Regions from separate parts of the Hyphomicrobium sp. CS1GBMeth3 genome, predicted to be linked through region 1. Evidence: predicted binding sites of a transcription regulator. Region 1 holds the regulator's gene; each other region holds the start of a gene.
What was found. Region 1 encodes LexA, which represses DNA repair genes until DNA is damaged. Its sites were predicted from a motif close to TGTTCNNNNTGTGTTCNG; they were not measured.
Positions count from the first base shown of each region.

Region 2: the regulator LexA is predicted to act here: its motif matches at 2,773-2,790, upstream of CS1GBM3_RS01355 (single-stranded DNA-binding protein).
Region 3: the regulator LexA is predicted to act here: its motif matches at 3,440-3,457, upstream of CS1GBM3_RS12720 (adenosylcobalamin-dependent ribonucleoside-diphosphate reductase).

Region 1 covers NZ_FPHO01000002.1:640,049-646,120, reverse strand. Annotated here, with positions in the region: gene CS1GBM3_RS03105 (ComEC/Rec2 family competence protein) at 1-558, shown strand, start outside; gene CS1GBM3_RS03100 (ASCH domain-containing protein) at 500-1,078, opposite strand; gene lexA (transcriptional repressor LexA) at 1,195-1,926, opposite strand; gene CS1GBM3_RS03090 (hypothetical protein) at 2,223-2,438, shown strand; gene glp (molybdopterin molybdotransferase MoeA) at 2,439-3,650, opposite strand; gene moaC (cyclic pyranopterin monophosphate synthase MoaC) at 3,655-4,149, opposite strand; gene trpC (indole-3-glycerol phosphate synthase TrpC) at 4,149-4,949, opposite strand; gene trpD (anthranilate phosphoribosyltransferase) at 5,027-6,052, opposite strand.
Region 2 covers NZ_FPHO01000002.1:258,632-264,703, reverse strand. Annotated here, with positions in the region: gene CS1GBM3_RS19410 (PRC-barrel domain-containing protein) at 1-337, shown strand, start outside; gene CS1GBM3_RS01365 (cation diffusion facilitator family transporter) at 514-1,605, shown strand; gene CS1GBM3_RS01360 (hypothetical protein) at 1,614-2,006, opposite strand; gene CS1GBM3_RS01355 (single-stranded DNA-binding protein) at 2,019-2,540, opposite strand; gene CS1GBM3_RS01350 (pentapeptide repeat-containing protein) at 2,817-4,871, opposite strand; gene CS1GBM3_RS01345 (YkgJ family cysteine cluster protein) at 5,196-5,558, shown strand; gene CS1GBM3_RS19905 (hypothetical protein) at 5,763-6,072, shown strand, end outside.
Region 3 covers NZ_FPHO01000003.1:1,152,914-1,158,985, reverse strand. Annotated here, with positions in the region: gene crcB (fluoride efflux transporter CrcB) at 1-196, shown strand, start outside; gene CS1GBM3_RS12725 (hypothetical protein) at 270-707, opposite strand; gene CS1GBM3_RS12720 (adenosylcobalamin-dependent ribonucleoside-diphosphate reductase) at 985-3,375, opposite strand; gene CS1GBM3_RS12715 (hypothetical protein) at 3,635-3,832, shown strand; gene CS1GBM3_RS12705 (lysophospholipid acyltransferase family protein) at 4,355-5,089, opposite strand; gene CS1GBM3_RS12700 (YdcF family protein) at 5,095-5,715, opposite strand; gene CS1GBM3_RS12695 (cell division protein FtsX) at 5,900-6,072, opposite strand, start outside.

The DNA.
Region 1 (6,072 bases):
CTGCTAGCGGGCGGCGGCGTACGGCCCGATATCCTGGCGGGCAGAGGTGGTGAGCTGGTCGCCGTGCGCGGCGCAGACGGCCGCCTTACGGCAATCGGTGGCCGCGCCAGCAGCTTCGAGCTCTCGCGCTGGCTTCAGCACGACGGCGACGGTCGCACACCACGCGATGTGCTGCGCGACCGCGCCTTCCGCTGCGACGGCACGGGCTGCACGGCCGCGACGCGTGGATTACGCGTCGCCATAGCGCGACATCCCGCGGCCATAGCAGAGGACTGCGCAAAGGCCGATATCGTGATCAGCGAACCGCGTCCGCCGCGCGGCTGTACGGCGCCAATGGCCGTCATCGACCGCTGGACGCTGCGCCGCGAGGGCACCCACGCGATCTATCTGGAGCAGGACGGGGCGGGGAAAGCGCGCATCGCGCGGATCGAGACGGTGGTCGGCCAGCGCGGCGCGCGGCCTTGGACCAAGCGCCCGGACACTGGGCGCCACGAGCGCGTCATTTCAACCGCGCGAGAACGGTCGCGCCGCGCGGAGAGAGACGATAGCCGCGAGTGAGGCTCTCGGTCAGACCAAGCTCCTTGAGCTTGCGCACGCGCCGCTTGAGCACATCCTTCTCGACTCCGATCTCTGCGGCGAGGTCCCCCGCCAGCACGCCGTCCCGGTCGGAAATGAGATTGAGCAAGCGCCGAGTCCACGGGACGGCCCCGGCGGCCGTGTCCAATCGGTCGAGCGCCCGGAGAACGTCGTCGAGTTCGGCCTGCGACGGCGCAGACCGCGCGCGAAGCGCATGCCGCGGATCCGCGCCGGCAAGATGAAACCGGATGCGGTAGAGCTGCCCGTCGCGCTGCTTAGCAATATCCGTGAGTGCATCGGCGCGGCTCGCGAAACCCGCAGCCCGCGCCTCGCGCTCCGAGACCTCCTGTGCTGAGCAGACCTCAACGGCAACGATAGCCAGCACACCCACCGGCGTGCGCAGCATGCCACCGGCCTTGACGGTCGGGCGTCGCCACCGCCGAAAGGCGAGGGTGACGTCGCCGGTCTTGATCTTCTCGAGAACGGCGTTCCGGAACAGCATCGTTCGGTGTGCCTAGTGCACCTCGTGCACCTTCAACAGCGCGCCACGGGCAACCAAGGGAGCGGTGATGAAAGTGAACCTCCCATCGTGCTCCCTTGAGCGGCAGCGCAGCGTAATCAATACCGGCGGATAAGCCCGACGAGCCGGCCCTGAATGTCGATCTGGTCGGGCCCGAAGATGCGCGTCTTGAACTCGGGGTTCGCGGCTTCGAGCGCAATCGTCGAGCCCTTCTTGCGCAGCCGCTTCAGCGTCGCCTCTTCCTGCTCGACGAGCGCCACGACGATGTCGCCGTTCTCGGCCGTGTCGCAGCGCCGGATGATGACCGTGTCGCCGTCATGGATGCCGGCCTCGATCATCGAATCGCCACGCACCTCGAGCGCAAAGTGCTCGCCGTTGGTCAGAAGGTCGGGCGGGCAGGCGATGTCGTGGGTATGGTTCTGGATGGCGGAGATCGGCACGCCGGCCGCGATGCGGCCCATGACAGGCACCGACACCGTGCGGCTGTCGAGCATGTGCGAGGGGGGAGCCGCGATGTTGCGCGCCTTCGCCCCCTCGATGACGCTCGGCTGGAAGCCGATCCGCCGCTGCGTTTCGCCGCCACCGGAAACGGCCGCCACGCTCGACGCCGTCGAGCTTTCCGGCAGCTTCAGCACCTCGATGGCACGCGCCCGGTGCGGCAGGCGGCGAATGAAGCCGCGCTCGACCAGCGCCGTGATCAGCCGGTGGATGCCTGATTTGCTTTTGAGGTCGAGCGCATCCTTCATTTCGTCGAAGGACGGCGGCACGCCGTCAGCCTGCATGCGCTCGTGGATGAAAAGCAGCAGTTCCTTCTGCTTCGAAGTCAGCATTGTGCCTCCCGTGCAAGGCCCGTTACGCGAAGGCCGAGAGTTATGAATGACGGCCCGCGAAATGCTGAAAAGCACAGCATGCGAACCTTCCGCAACCCGATGATGCTGCAACCGGGTGCTTGGCGAGACTCACCTAAACAAATCGTGAATGTACCCTAATCGTTCTCGCAAGGTTCCGCAAGGGCCGCCCCCGAATTGGTCGGGGCGGTGCATCTTTACGGTACCAGAGCATCCCGGTGGCGTCTCGGCGGCGCTCGTGCCCTTAGTGCGCGCGAGCGCAATAGCGAGGTCGCAGGATGAGCAAGGTAGCGGGTTGGCGGATCCAGATCATGCCGCAGTATGCGGAGCATGATCTGACGGCGTCGGTCTTCATGAACGTCGAGCTGCCCGATCTTGCGCGCGCGATGGCCTTCGTGCGTAGACGCGCCGGCTCGGTGCCGGGCGAGCGCATCTACCCGGTGCGGCCGTTGTCTATCGACGAGTTCCGCAGACCGAGCTCGAGCGGGCTCTAATCACCACGACAACTCGAGGCGCTCCACCAGCACGGGCTCGCCGGCCGCGGCCGCGGCCGCGCCCGGCGCGCGCCAGATCAGGCAGTCGGCAGCCGCCAGCGCGCTGAGAAGCGAGCTGTCTTGCGACGGCAGCGGCGTGACGGTCAGCGCCCCGTCCGTCCGTCGCCCGAGCGTGCCCCGCATCAAATGCAGGCGCGGGCCGTTGGCTTCGAGCGGAGCCGTGAGACGAGCCGTCTCCGTCGCGGGCCCCTGCCGCTTCTCGCCAAGCAGCGCGTGGATCAGCGGCACGAGAAACACGCGCGCCGTGATCAGCGCCGAGACGGGATTGCCCGGTAGCCCGAGCACGCGCGTCGTGCCGAGCCGCCCGAACATCAGCGGCTTGCCGGGACGAAGCGCGATCTTCCAGAACGCGAGGTTGAGGCCTTCGCGCTTCAGCACCTCGGCGACGAGATCGTGATCGCCGACGGACGCTCCGCCGATGGTGACCAGCACGTCGGCGTCCTTTGCCTCCGCGATGCACGCCGCAAGGTCTTCCATACGGTCCGGCGCGATGCCGAGCTCGCGCGGGACGCCGCCCGCACGCCGTACGAGCGCGCCGATACCAACAGGGTTTGAGGAGATGATCTGATCCGGGCCGGGCAGCGTGCCGGGCGCCACCAACTCGTCGCCGGTCGCAAGGATGGCTACCACCGGCCGGCGCGCGACCGGGAGGTCAGCGTGACCCATGGCAGCCGCGAGCGTCAGCGTGTGGGCGTCGAGCCGGCGGCCGCGCGCGAGCAGCACGTCGCCATCGGCAAAATCGCAGCCAGTTAGGCGAATGTTAGCGCCGCCACGCGTCGCGTCGATGGCGGTGACGAGATCGCCCGTGCGCGAGACGTTTTCCTGGATCACGACCGTGCCGCAGCCCGCCGGCACCGGAGCGCCGGTGAAGATGCGCACAGCCTGACCACGTTCCACCGTGCCGGTAAACGCGTGACCAGCCGCGGATTCGCCGACGACCGTCCAGCGGTCTCCGACAGCGGCAGGCCCGTCGCCGAACACGGCATAGCCATCCATGGCGGAGGCGTTGAACGGCGGCTGCGTAAGCCGTGCGGCGATGTCGTCCGCGAGCACGCGCCCGTCCGCTTCGCCAAGCGACACCGTTTCTGCGATGGGCGGCCCGATGCCATCGAGCACTTCGGTGAGCGCGGTCGCGACCGGAAGCAGCGCCATCGAACTAGCGCTCCGTCTTACGCGGCCGAGCCGCGTAGTCGCCGGACCGCCCGCCCGATTTCGAAACGAGCCGCACGCCACCGATCTCCATGCCGCGGTCGACGGCCTTCAGCATGTCGTAGATCGTGAGCGCAGCCACGGAGACCGCCGTCAGGGCTTCCATCTCGACGCCCGTCTGCCCCGTGACGCGGACTTCCGCGCGGATCTGCAACCCGGCCGGATCATCGGATGGCGTGAAATCGACGGACGCCTTGGAGAGCGCTAGCGGATGACACAGCGGGATCAGCTCGCTGGTCTTCTTGGCCGCCATGATACCGGCGATGCGCGCGGCCGCGAGCACATCGCCCTTCTTGGCGTCGCCTGAAAGCGCGAGTGCGAGCGTCTCGGGCGTCATGGCAATGAAGCCCTCGGCGACGGCGGTGCGGGACGTGACGTGCTTCTCACCGACATCGACCATGCGCGCGTTGCCGGCCTCGTCGAGATGAGTGAGCTTGCTCATCACGCGGCCTCCGGTGTGAGAAGCGCGCGCGTCGCGGCCGTCACGTCGGCCTGGCGCATGAGGCTCTCGCCGACCAGGAACGTCTCGACGCCGACACGGCTGAGCCGCGCGATGTCGGCCGGGGTAAAGATGCCGCTCTCGCCGATGACGATGCGATCCTTTGGGACACGCGGCGCGAGCGCTTCCGTCGTCGCGAGCGTCGTCTCGAACGTCTTGAGGTTGCGATTGTTGATGCCGATCAGGCGGCAGTCGAGGCGGAGCGCGCGGTCGAGCTCGGACGAGTCATGCACCTCGACGATGGCGTCCATGCCCCAGTCGCGCGCCGCGCCAGCAAGGTCGGCGGCGAGCGCGTCGTCCACCTCCGCCATGATGATCAGAATGCAATCGGCGCCCCACGCGCGCGCTTCCACCACCTGATAGGTGTCGATCATGAAGTCCTTGCGCAGCACCGGCAGCGAGACGGCCTCCCGTGCGCGCGTCAGGAACTCCGGCGCGCCCTGGAACGACGGCCCGTCGGTCAGGATCGAGAGGCACGCAGCGCCCCCCGCCTCGTAGGCCTGGGCGAGGTGAGGGGGGTCGAAGTCTTCGCGGATCAGCCCTTTGGAAGGTGACGCCTTCTTGATCTCTGCGATCAGCGCCGTCTGGCCGGCCGTGTGCTTGGCTTCGAGCGCGCCGGCGAACGAGCGCACGCGGGGCGCGCTGCGCGCATACTCGGCCACGACCTGCAATGGCATCGCAGCCTGCGCGGCCGCGACTTCCTCGCGTTTGTACTGGGTGATCTTTTCGAGGATGTCTGCCATTTCAAAACTTATCATAGAGGCGTGAGAGGTGCGATCGACCACCCATCCGCCGGTCAAGGTTACCGGTCTTCGTCACACTAGGTCGCGAGCTTGCTGATCGCGACGAGCTTGTCGAGCGCCGCCGCCGCCCGGCCCGAGCGGATGGCCTCCTCGGCGAGCTTGACGCCGTCTGCGAGCGTGCCCGCGCGTCCGGCGACGACCAGCGCCGCGCCTGCATTCAAAAGCACGATATCGCGATACGGCCCCGGCTCGCCGGCGAGCAGACGGCGCAGGGCCTCCGCGTTGTGGGTGCCGTCACCGCCCTTGAGGTCAGTGAGAGAGACGCGCTTGAGGCCAGCCTCTTCCGGCGTCACCTCGAACGTCCGGATCTCGCCGTCATCCAGCGCGACAACGGTCGAAGGCCCCGTCGTGGACAGTTCGTCGAGGCCGTCGTGGCCGTGCACGATCCAGGCGCGCCTCGAGCCCAGCGCGCTGAGTGCCTCAGCGATGGGACGCTGCCATTCGGGCGCGAACACGCCGATCAGGTGATACTTCACGCTGGCGGGATTGCAGATCGGCCCGAGCAGGTTGAACAGCGTACGCACGCCGAGCTCGGCCCGCGCTGGCGCCCACGCTTTCATGGCCGGATGGTGCATCGGCGCCCAGAGAAAGCCGACGCCCGCTTCCTCGACGGCACGCGCGATCAGCTCCGGTCCGCTGTCGAGCTTCACGCCGAGCGCAGAGAGAACATCGGAGGCCCCCGAAAGCGACGAGACGGAGCGGTTGCCGTGCTTTGCAACCTTGAGGCCGGCACCCGCCGCCACGAGCGCGGCACCCGTCGAGACGTTGAACGTGCCGTGCCCGTCGCCGCCCGTGCCGACAATGTCGATGGCGTCGTCGGATACGGAGACCGGCGTCATGCGCGCGCGGAGCGCCCGCGCAGCGCCTGCGATCTCGTCCACGGTCTCGCCGCGCACGCGTAGGCCCATGAGGAACGCCGCCATCTGCGCCGGCGTCGCCTCGGCCGTCATGACGTCGACGGCCTCCGCCATCGCGTCCGCGGAGAGCTTGTGCCCAGCGGCGATCGTCTGCAGAAGCTGCTTGACCCCGATTGCGCTGCTCATGCTCCCCCGCGCCTCCCGAT
Region 2 (6,072 bases), 380 kb from region 1:
GCTGCCGGACCTGACCAAGGAGTCGCTTGACACTGCTCCCGAGTTCCAACGCAAGAAGCCGCCGAAGTCGCTGTTCGACCGCACCAAGGAGAAGCTCAACGAGTTCTCCGACAAGTCGCAACCGCAGATCGACGAGGCCAAGAAGAAGGCACAGGAAGCCTACGACGCCGCCAAGGAAGCCGCTGGCCCGGCATATGAGAAGGCCAAGGAAGCCGTCTCCGGCGCCATCGACTCGGCCAAGGAAGCCGTCGGCGGAAGCGAGCAGCAACCGGCACCGCCCGCGGAGGCGCCTCCGGCCGAGCCGACGCCGGAGCAGCCCGCTCCCGCCAATCCGTAGCTCATAGCAAAACCAATCCGGCCGATGCGCAAGCATCGGCCGGGGCCGCTTTCGAGGTTACCCTCGTCGCAACGACGGGCGCTACCATGCTCCTTTAACGATATCGAGCGCTTCTGCCCGCGCGCAAAACCCCGTAAACACATAGTCGAGTTTCACGAACGATCAGGAGCGGAAGCGTGCCGCCGCGTCATATAACGAGCGTCCTCATGCTGGCGCTGGCGGCCAATGCCGCAGCAACAGCGGCCACCTTCACGGCCGCCCTCTTGACCGGTTCGACAGCCATGCTTGCGGCCGCGCTGCTGACGCTGGTCGCCGCGGCCAACCAAGGCCTCCTGCTGCTCAACATCAGCCGTGCGCAACAGCCCGCCGACGCCGCACATCCCTTCGGCTACGCCAAGGAGCTGCATTTCTGGAGCTTCGTCGTCGCGATCCTGTTGTTCTCGCTGGCGGCGGGCATCGCGATTCATGACGGCATCGGCGCATTCGTCGATCCACGTCCCGTTATCGGCCCGCGAACGGCCTACCTCGCCTTGGGGATCGCATTCGTTGCCGTCGCACTGGCGACGGACAGAGCCGTCCAACTGCGCCGCGAAACGACGCAAACGCTGCGCGCGCAGCGCAGCCCCGTTCTTTTCACCGTGCTGACCGAGAACTTCGCTGCGCTCATCAGCTTTGCCGTTGCCTTCGTGGGCATCGCGATTTCGGATACGGCCTTGCTGCCCGCAGCCGACGGCGCCGCCGCCACGCTGATCGGATTGCTGCTCGGCGCCGTCGCCGCGATCATGAGCATCGAGGTCAGAAACCTGATCCTCGGCGTGGCGGCTCCACCCGAAATCCGCCGCGAGATCCATGAAGCGATCGTCGCCGAGGTCGGGCCCGGCCGCCCGATCCGCGCCGTGAACGAGATCCGGACCATGCACCTCGGTCCGCGCAGCCTGCTCGTTGTTGCGAGCGTCGATCTCGAGGATCGAGAGCCGGCCGCCAATGTCGAGGCCGCGGTATCGCGCATCGAGGCGACGCTCAGGGAGCGTGTCCCGTCGGTACGCCGCATTTTCATCGAAGGGCAGTCCGCCACCGATTACGTCGCGACCGAGCGCGCAATGGAAGACCGCATGCACGCACGGCCATCGTCCGCCGAGCAGAAGAACGCGCCGAGAACGGCTTCCTTGCTATCCACGCCACGAGCCGGACCGGACACTCAGCCAGAAGCCCCTCGCCCGCTTAATCGCAAAGAGCGCAAGCGCCAAAAGCACCTAAATCGCCGGTAATCGGCTCGCTAAAAAGGATCGAACTCAGTCTCGGCTCTCGAGTATCGGGCAGAAGAGTAACTCTGATCCGCAATAAACCTATTGCAGACTGTACAATTCCAACCCTCGGAGGAGCGTTCTGGAATTAGACGCACCAGCTTTTGGCCACCGTCCCAGCAGGTCTGACAGAACGGCCCATCTTTGCCGTCACCGATCACGCGCCAATAGTAGTAACGATCGAATGTAAGAGCCGTTGAAACAGCGATCCGGTCGCGCAAGAGCCTGTTCTCCTCACGCAACCTAAGTACTTCTTCTCTCAGGTTCAGGTGGGCTTCGCGCAATTCGACAATTCGTTCCTGAGCTTCAAGGGTCGAACCCTTCTTCACAAGATCGATGATATCCTTGAAATCCGGCAGGGCCATCGCTCTCACTCGCTAGAACGGGATCTCGTCGTCGAACGGCTTGTCCATGCCACCGCCGCCCTTCGAGCCGCCACCGCCACTGCGGGCCGGACGCCGCGTCTCGCCACCGCCGCCAAAACCGCCACCGCTGTTATCTTCGCCGTAGTCGGCCTGCCCGCCTTCACCGAGGCCACCGCCGCCCGCGCGCCCATCGAGCATCGTGAGCTGCCCGTTGAAGCCCTGCAGCACGACCTCCGTCGAATAGCGATCCTGGCCTTGCTGATCCTGCCACTTGCGGGTTTGAAGCTGGCCCTCGATGTAGACCTTGGAGCCCTTGCGCAGATACTGCTCCGCGACGCGGCACAGGTTCTCGTTGAAAATCACCACCGAATGCCATTCGGTCTTCTCACGCCGCTCACCACTGTTGCGATCCTTCCAGGATTCGCTGGTGGCAATGCGAAGGTTGGCGATCGGACGCCCGTCCTGCGTGCGCCGGATCTCAGGATCACGTCCGAGATTTCCGACCAGGATTACCTTGTTGACCGATCCGGCCATGACCTCACTCCCTGTTGTCCGGCTATTGAGCGGCGACCTCTGCCCGCCGCCTCACGTGCGCGCCCATCCGCGGCACGCGACTCAAGTTGCAGCACCCTACCCGCAACGCCCCGCCGGCGCGAACGAGCGCCACGGTTGTCCCAAGCTTTTTCATTTTTCCCACGCCACCGCGCGGGGTTGGCCACCGAAGCTCTCACGGCGCAAAGGGCCATACGGGGCAGCTCACACCCAAAGTTCTCGTTATGTTCTAGCGTCTCGCAGGCGCCACCGCAAGTCCTAGCCACCCTGCGCGATGTCCGCGGCCGTCGCCAGGTCCTTGACCACCTTCGGCGGCACGGACTTCGCGGCCGGACAGGAGGGCGACACCAGACGGTCGTACACGACGGTGACGTCCCCTTGGAACTCGGGCCGCTGCGCCCGCCGCGCGACCCCGGTTGCCACGGCCCCGTTGCTCCAGCGCGGTCGACACTGAAGACGCGCGAGATAGTCCGTGATGCGGGGCTTATAGAATTCAGGATAGGACTGCGCGCCGGCAGATGCCAGCCCTTGCCAGAGGACATAGTCCGACGACGAGCCCCACTTGGCGAGCTCGCCCGCATCGGCGAGCGGTGTCAGCGCCTCGGAGAGCCTAGCCCGCACGCGCCGGCTCCTGATGCCCTCGATGTCCGACTTGAGCTTCGCCACTTCGCTCTCCTGCGGCTGCGCCAGCGCAAGCCCCGTCAGGTCCGCGAGACCCTCGGGGTCTGCGAGCGGGGATGCCGTCTGCCACACTTTCACTTCGCGCAAGTCCGCCCCGACGATGCTGGCACCCTTAAGATCGCTTCCCCGCAGCGACGCGCGATAGAGTGCGGCACCGTCGAGCTTCGCCTCGCGCAGCCTCGCGGCGTCCAGCATGGCGTGGCTCAGGATGGCGGCGGTGAGATCCGCATTCGTGAGATCCGCTCCGACGAGGCGCGCCCCCGTCAGATCTGCGCCCTGCAGATTGGCGATCAGAAAGTTCGCACCCTCTGCGCGTACACCGCCCGTGAGATCAGCCTTTTCGAGCCGCGCCGATGCGAAGTTGGCGCCCACGATCAACGCGTACGTAAGCTCGGCACCTTCGAGCTTCGCATCGTTGAACTGCGCCCCACGCAGGTCGGCGCCAGTGAGCCGCGCGCCATCGAGACGCGCCCGCGTGAGCTTGGCGCGCCGCGCGATGACGCAGTTTGCGGCCTCGCGGTCCTCCGTCAGCACGAGATGCGTGATGTCCGCGCACTGAAGCCACGCACCGCGCAGATCCGTGCCGATGAGCGAAGCGCCGCGCAGATCGCTGCCCGTAAGATCGACCTGATGCAAGTCCGAGCGGTCGAGCTTGGCAAAGCGCAGATCGCGCTCGCGCAGGCTGAGCGAGGGCTCTCCCGGCGTCTGCTCCTTGTCGACAACGAGATCCGTATCCACGACCTCGATGTTGCGCTTGAAGAGACCGAGTAGCGAACCCTCGGAGCCGAACGCGAGGAAGGGAATGGCATAGCCTGAGACGAACCTAGGCCCCGACGTACTCTCGTCTTCGTTATCGAAGCCGAGAACCCGCTGAACGAAGCGATCGGCCTGCTCGCCCGGAATGGTCGCGACGAAGAACGACATCAGCCACACAATCACGAGCACGACGCAGGTCGCAATAAATCTGATCGGATACGCGGATGTCGTGCGCACGAAAGCCTGCGTAAAGGACGTCTCGGCACGCATCAGGAACAGACCGATGGCAACCAGCAGGGCAATGTCGACAACGAGCGCGATGCGATGCGTCCACGTGATGCCGACGTCGTGGTAGGGCAGGAACACGACTTGGATGTAGAGCAGCAGCACCACCGGCAGCACCACGACCGTGAGCCAGCTCATGCCATGCAGCAGCGTGCCCATCACGCGGCTTCGGCAAGGCCCCGCTATGGCCTGCACGAAGAAGAAGTTATTGAGCTCGAGCCGCAGCGGATGCGTGCGCCGGTCGGTCGGCTCCAAAAGGCGAACGGCGTGGTCGTATTCGAGCGCCTCGCGCGCGAGCAACGCCAGCTGCGAGACAAGCCCGACATGGATGAGCACGAGCACGATGGGCGCGAACTGGAAGAACTGCCGGAGCTGAATGTCGACCTCGAGCAGCGGCAGCGAAACCGGCGTCTCGAGCAGAAGGTCTTTATGTGTGACACCCGCCACCGCGATCGTGAGATACGCCATGACAGCGAGAAAGATGAGCCAGGCGGTGTGCGCACTGTCGCTCGAGCGGTTGATGGCTTCGAGCAGGCTATAGGGATTGACCGGCGTTTCACCCTCAGGTGCGCCACGAGCCAGATCGCTCATCCCGGAACCCCTCGATACGGACAAAAAATACGGGCACGGACTTCTTCCTGACATTAAAGGAGGAAGTGTGTCGCGCGGCCAAGGCATGCCGGCACCTATCGATGCGCTTTTTGCGACAGGTGTTGCCCGCGAAGCCCCAAAAACAGCTTACAGCGAGCGCGCAATTTGTTGGAAGTCCAGGCTTTAACGTTGCCGCCGTGCCCGATCGAAGTTAACAGAGGCGAGAAGGGGGCGAGATCGGTGGGCCAGTGACAGACGCCGCTCGCGCCGAAAGACTGCGTGGCGACCGCGTGAGCGCCGAGATCGAAGTAGGGTGCGAGCTTCGTGTTGTACGATTGCAAGAAGTGTCCAGGCTACTGCTGTTCCTATCCGCTGATCCCGCTCGACAAGCGGGACGTCGAGCGACTGGCGGCTCACCACGGCATGACCTTCGAGGCCGCACGGCGCGCCTTCACCCGCGAGGCGCATGGCCGCAAGTACGCCATGAAGCGCAAGCGGGACAAACACTTCGGCGCCATCTGCCGCTTCTTCGACACCACCCACCGCCGCTGCACGGTCTACCACGCGCGTCCCGCTGTCTGCCGCTCGTTCCCCGGCAAGGGACGCTGTGGCTACTACGACTTCCTGTCATTCGAGCGGCGCGCGCAAGAAGACCCGACCTGGGTTGCTGTAACCACCAACCGCTGAGCCAAAAAAAATAAGAGTTTTCAACAAGAAAAATCGGAGCGCTCAAGCTGCTCAGAAGCAAATTTAAGTAAAATGTTAGCAGCCCTTTACCTACGCTGAGTCCCTGACCCTGCTTGTCTGGCGGAGAATGCCGCGCGCGGACACGAATACGCGCCCCCGGTCGCGCCCCTCCGCCTCGCTTTGCGCGATGAGAAGGAGAATCTCATGACCCTCGTGACGCGCGCCGTAACCGCCTTCGCCGTGCTGTCGCTTGCGGCCATCCCGGTCGCAGCACTGACCATCAAGAACTCCTCCTCCGACGACGTCTCCGTCGGCGTCGACAACGGCACCGAGGAAGGCGTCTACAAAGTGCCGCCCGGCGGCACGGTCGACGTCACCGAGGACTGCAGCGCCGACTGCGCAGTCACCGGGCCGTGGGGCTTCTCGCAGCTGGTTCCGCAGAACGCCACCATCGAGACCGACGGCGCGGCAACGGTAACCGTCGGAACAGGCTCCGAGACCCGCAGCCTCGTGC
Region 3 (6,072 bases), on a different contig from region 1:
TCCGGAGCTGAGGCTGTTCCTCGCCACCGGCATCCTCGGCGGTTTCACCACCTTCTCGGCCTTCTCGCTCGATACCGCGCTTCTGATGGAGCGTGGCGAGGCGCTTGCTGCCGTGACCTACGCAGTGGGGAGCGTCATCCTCTCCGTGCTCGGGCTGTTCCTTGGCCTTTGGGCCATGCGCGCCGCGTTCGGCTGACTGAAACGAAAATCGCGCCGGCTTGGGGGAAGCCGACGCGATGGTCGTGACGGGAGGGGGGAAGGGTCAATACTCAGTGGCGCGTGGCGGCCATAGGGGTGCTCATTTCGGCGTCGATGCCGCCGGCGCGCAGATCGAGCTCGACGACGCGGCGCTCTTGAGCCGACGGGGCGAGCAGATGGATGTGGACCTCGTTGGCACCGAGGCGTGCCGCGCGATGGCGGATCTCGGCGAGGTTCAGCGAGGGTGCCTGGTTCTTCAGGTGGCCGATGGCGAGCACCGAGCGCTGGCCTGTGATGTCGCGGCGCACCAGCAGGAAGTTGGCGGCCGGAACCTCCGGGCAGTCGAGAAGATCGTAGACGGTGTGAACGTAACGCTGGCCGGAGGCGCCGCTCCAGAAGTGGAAGCCGGCGTTCCGATCGAGGGTGTCGTAGGCCTTGGAGACCTGAGGGGCGGACTCCAGACGGCGGCGGGCTCTGGCCTCAGCGAGTTGAATGACACGCGCTCCCATCTTGCAGTTCCTTGCCGAGTTACGCGGCTCTAATCACTACCGAACGCTCTTGAGAATGCTCTGAATTTCCAGCCTAAATGTGGCTCGAACTCAGTCATTTTTGGGCATTTGCGCCTGCCGTTAGTGTTACCAGGAGGGCGGGCCGCAGCGCTGTTTCGTGCGGAACCAAGCTTGCGAGTCATGGGGTTAGCGGGGGCGCTCCTCGCCCTCGATGTCCGCTGCCGTTGCCACGGATCCGTCACGTTTTTTCCCGCTGCGGGGTGATCCTTCTCGAGCTTCAGTCGCACCGCGAGAAGCCGCAGGCGCGGCATGTCCAGCAGCCCTCCTCCTTCACGAAGGCCTGCGCCGCGCAGCGCGGGCAGCTGCGGCCAAGGGGACGGCTCCCGCTTCTCAAAGCTGCGTTCTCTTCGCCGCCGTGCGCCACGGCGACCGGTGGAGCAAGCGGCAGCTCCGACACGCCGTCGGGATCGGAGAGGAAGCCGATGCGCTTCATATGCGCTTCGATCACCTCGCCGATGGCGGCGAGCAGGCTCGGCACGTAGCGCCCGCCCATCCAACGGCCACCCTGCGGGTCGAACACGGCCTTCAGCTCCTCGGCGACGAAGGCGACGTCGCCGCCGCGGCGGAACACGGCGCTGATCATGCGCGTCAGCGCGACCGTCCAGGCGTAGTGCTCGAGGTTGCGCGTGTTGATGAAGATCTCAAAGGGACGGCGGCGGCCGTTAGTTTCAATATCGTTGAGGGTGACGTAGAGCGCGTGGTCGCTCTCGGGCCACTTGAGCTTGTAGGTGTAGCCCGCGAGCACGGGATCGCGGTCGAGAGGCTTTGCCATGTAGATGACGCCGCCATGGCCCGATGGCGCCGCGCCAGCGGTGCCGGGTGGGGCGGCGGGGGCCGGCGCGACGTGTAAAGGCTCGATGGTTACAGTGCTCTCGTCGGGCGTCGCGGCGGGCGCCTCGATGGCAGAGAGCACGGCGCCGGTTACCGTGTTCGGGCGATAGGCGGTGCAGCCTTTGAGGCCAAGGTCGAAGGCTTCGAGATAGATCGATTGAAACGCCTCGAAGGAGATGTCGGCCTGGCAATTGATGGTTTTCGAGATCGAGCTGTCCACGTGCCGCTGCAGCGCGGCCTGCATCACGAGATGCTCGCGCGGCGTCAGGTCCGCTGCCTTGACGAAGGCCGGCGTCAGGGGTGCGTCGTTCCCGGCCACGCGCCGGTAACGCGCATGCGCCAGGTCCTCGACCTCTTCGACATGAGGATTTCCATCCCGGTCCAGAACGCGGCGGGCGTAGCGGAAGTCGAACACCGGCTCGACGCCCGACGAGACGTTGCCGGCGAACAGCGAAATGGTGCCGGTGGGAGCGATCGAGGTCAGGCAGCCGTTGCGGATGCCGTGGCGGCGGATGGCGTCCTGCACCTCGGCGGGCAAGCGTTGCAGGTTTGGCGCGGCGAGGAACTGCTCGGCGTCATAGAGTGGGAACGCGCCTTTCTCGGCGGCCAGCTCGGCGCTGGCAAGATAGGCCGCGCGCTCGATGGCGCCCATCCAGCTCTCGGCAAGACGCTCCGCCTCGGGCGAGCCGTAGCGCACGCCGAGCGCGATCAGCGCGTCGGCGAGCCCGGTCACGCCGAGCCCGATGCGCCGCTTGGCCTTCGCCTCCTGTCGCTGGGCGGCCAGCGGATAGCCGGAGATATCGACGACGTTGTCGAGGAAGCGCACGGCAATGCGCGTGCGCTCCTCGAGGCGGGTGAGATCGAGTGCTGCGTCTTTCGCAAACTGCTCTCTCACCATCTCGGCGAGATTGATGGAGCCGAGCAGGCAAGCCCCGTAAGGCGGCAACGGCTGCTCTCCACAGGGATTGGTGGCGCGGATCTCCTCGCAGTAGGAGAGGTTGTTCTGGCGGTTGATGCGGTCGATGAAGATGACGCCGGGCTCGGCGTAATCGTAAGCGGCGCGCATGATGCGGTCCCACAGCGCGCGCGCCTCGATCGTCTTCACGACCTTGCCGTCGAACACGAGATCCCACGGTTTGCCGGCGCGCACGGCGGCGATGAAGGCGTTTGTCACCAGCACCGAGAGGTTGAAGTTGCGCAGCTTCAGGGGATCGGACTTGGCGTCGATGAAGGCTTCGATGTCCGGGTGATCGCACCTCAGCGTGCCCATCATGGCGCCGCGGCGCGCGCCGGCCGACATGATAGTGCGGCACATGGCGTCCCAGACGTCCATGAAGCTCACGGGGCCTGAGGCGTCGGCGCCGATGCTGCGCACCAGCGCGCCCTTGGGTCTCAAGGTCGAGAAATCGTGGCCGATGCCGCCACCCTGCTGCATGGTGAGGGCGGCTTCCTTCACGTTCTCGAAGATGGAGCCGAGGTCGTCCTCGATGCGGCCCATGACGAAGCAATTGAAGAGCGTGACGGCGCGGCCCGTGCCGGCGCCGGCCAGGATGCGGCCTGCGGGCACGAAGCCGAAGTCCGACATCGCCTCGTAGAAGCGCCGGGCCCAGCGGTCGCGCACGCGCTTGCCGCCCTTCTCGACGGAGGCCGCAGCCTCAGCGACGCGGCGGAAGGTGTCGGCCAGCGTCTCGTCGCGGGCGGCGTCGCTTGTGAGCCGGTACTTGCGCCGCCAGATCTCTTCCGAGATTGGCGACAGGAATGCAGGCGCGTCGGTCATGCAGGCCCTCAAGCCTTGAAACGGCCCCTAAATATAGGAGCGCGCCGCGCCGACGTCAAACAAATGTTCTCTTTAAGTTCTCGTTTGTTCTTCTCAAGGCTCTCCCGCCCCTGGTCGTGTCTCAGTTTGAAAATCCTTGCTTGGCGCCTTCGACACGGCTTACCCAGGCTGAATGGCGGGGTATTGGCGAGACGTACATTCGAGGACGATTGCCGCAGCGCGTAAGGCGGCGAACATCGAGACGCGGGACAAGATGATCATGGTCATCGTTGTCCAGATGATCATTGGCGCCGTCATTTTCTATCTCACGCAGCAATCGGATATGACGACCAGAGTCGTCAGCGCGCTTGCACCGTTCCTCCTGTTGCCGGTGTGGTACACCTCAAGCTGCCGTCCGTCCCTCCTGAAATGGCCCAAGATGCAGAGCGCCGCCATAGCCAGCGCGTTGCCGAGATAGAAGTACAGCGTGACGCGGCGTTAGCAGAGCTTCACGCCCTAAGGAAACCTCCTCCTCCGGAGCGAGATCCGGACGGACTCTATCAATTCGAACGAAAAGTCGGGCAAGTGCGGGTTCCCCGACAGGATCTCGCTAGAGGGCTCGTCTCGTTCGAGCAGATCGTCGGAGCCATCGACCTTAACGTTGAACAGCAGTTTGAGTATCGCGACTTTATTCTGCGCATAGAGTCGCGTTCATCGGAGGGCAGGGTGTCGTTCGGTGGGCAGCGGGAACGCAGCATTGAAGGCGTGCATTGTCGGATCATCGGTCGGAGGTGAGAACGCGCTTTTTGTACGTCTTCGGGGCCGTCCCGGCTTCGGCGCGACGGCATCCATCAGCACAACAAGGTCATCGAACGACAGGAGCTTGTCCGTGAGTCCTGCGGCCATGGCGGGGGTGACGCGCAGCGTCTTGTGGATGCCACCGGTCGTAAAACTAGAAGTAGAACGGCAGGGCGCGTTCAAAGCCGATTTTCAACGCTCGTTATTTCAAACCTGAGAGGCTCTGGCGGCCCTCTTTGACAAGGCGTTGAGCGGCTTCCTCGAGGCGGGCTTCCAGCAACGCGCGGAACTCCTTGCGCGGCAGGCCGGGCGGAATGGGGTCGAGGAATTCGACCACGATGGTGCCCGGGTGCCGGATCATCGAGCGGCGCGGCCAGAAGAGGCCCGAGTTCAGTGCCAACGGTACGCACGGCAGCTCGAGCGCTTCGTAGAGGGCGACGTAGCCGGGCTTGTAGTCGGGCGGGGCGCCGGGCGCCTGGCGCGTGCCTTCCGGAAAGATGACGATCTCGCGGCCCTGGTCTGCCTTGCGCTTTGCGTCAGTGATCATGGCCTTGAGCGCCTTCGCGGCCTTGTCGCGCTTCACCAGGATGTGCTCGAACTTGACGCAGAACCAGCCGTAGAACGGGATCCACTTCAACTCATCCTTGAGCACGATGGCGGGGTCGCGGAACAGCGGCACGAGGCCGAAGGTGTCCCACGCCGATTGGTGCTTGGAGACGACGAGGCAGGCCCCTTTCGGCAGCTTGTCGTGGCCGCGCACCTCGAGCTTTGTGCCGGCGATCACGCGCAACAGCCAGACGCAGATGATGCCGTGCAGCTTCAGCCCGGCCATGGCCCAGCTTCTGGGCCCGAGCAGCAGCCACGAGCCGAACACCAGCATCAGGGCGGTGGTTACGTAGAAGGCGAATGCGAACAGGTAGGAGCGGAGGAGGAGCATCGGCTCTAGGACTTGGGTGGTGTGCCGGAGGCGGCCGTAACGGACGTTGATTGCCACGGTGATATGACGCGAGATACCGCCAAACGGGCCGCGGCGGGCAGGAACTTTATGTACTCGGAGGCGAGCAGCCGTGTCGCCGTGGAATCGAGCCACCAGGCCCTACGGCGTAGTACATCGGGCGCAACCGGATGGGGTACGAGCTCGGTGTTCGGCATGGCGCGCGCCAGCTCGGCCAAGCTACGCGGCATGTGATAGCTCGCCGTGACGACGATCAGGCGGTCGTAGCCCAAAGCTTCCGCCCAGCGAGCCGTTTCGTCGGCGTTGCCGATGGTGTTCAGGGCGGCATAGCCAAGGTCAACGCAGCAGTTGAAGGTCTCCTCGTCGAGGCCGGAAATCCTGAGCAACGAGGCACGACCGATCTTCTGGTTCACCCCCGAGATCAAAAGGCGCTCGCCCCGCCTGTCCTGCAGCAGGCGGGCAGCCTCGGTAATCCGGGTCTGGCCCCCGGTCAGCACGACGATGGCGTCGGCGCGGGCGTCCTGCAGCTCAGGCTCGCGCGTCACGGCGTTCGCGAAGACCACGAACCCGAACGCGACGAGAGCGAGCGCGCCGCCCGTGGTCGCCATGATTGCGCGTCTAAAGCCCATTGCTCATCCGGCCTGGAACCGGCTCCGTGGGCCGCACGGCCGTCTCGTGCCGGGGCCTGCCCGGTTCGGAGACTAGCTGATTGGCCTCACTTATGACAGGTCGTGCATGGGATGTCTTCCACCGGGCAAAAGCGGGGCGTAAGGCGGGATTATCCCCCGTCTCCTACGCCTTGCTGTTCAGGATGCGGAAGACGCCGAAGCGGGACGTCAGCATGCAGAGCGCCGCGATGACCACCACCACGATGCCCAACAGCACGTAGCCCGCGGTATCGAGCGTTCCCGAGCCGACCAGCCGATTGAGCTCGGTCAGCGTTATCGATCCGCCCCCCAGGATCT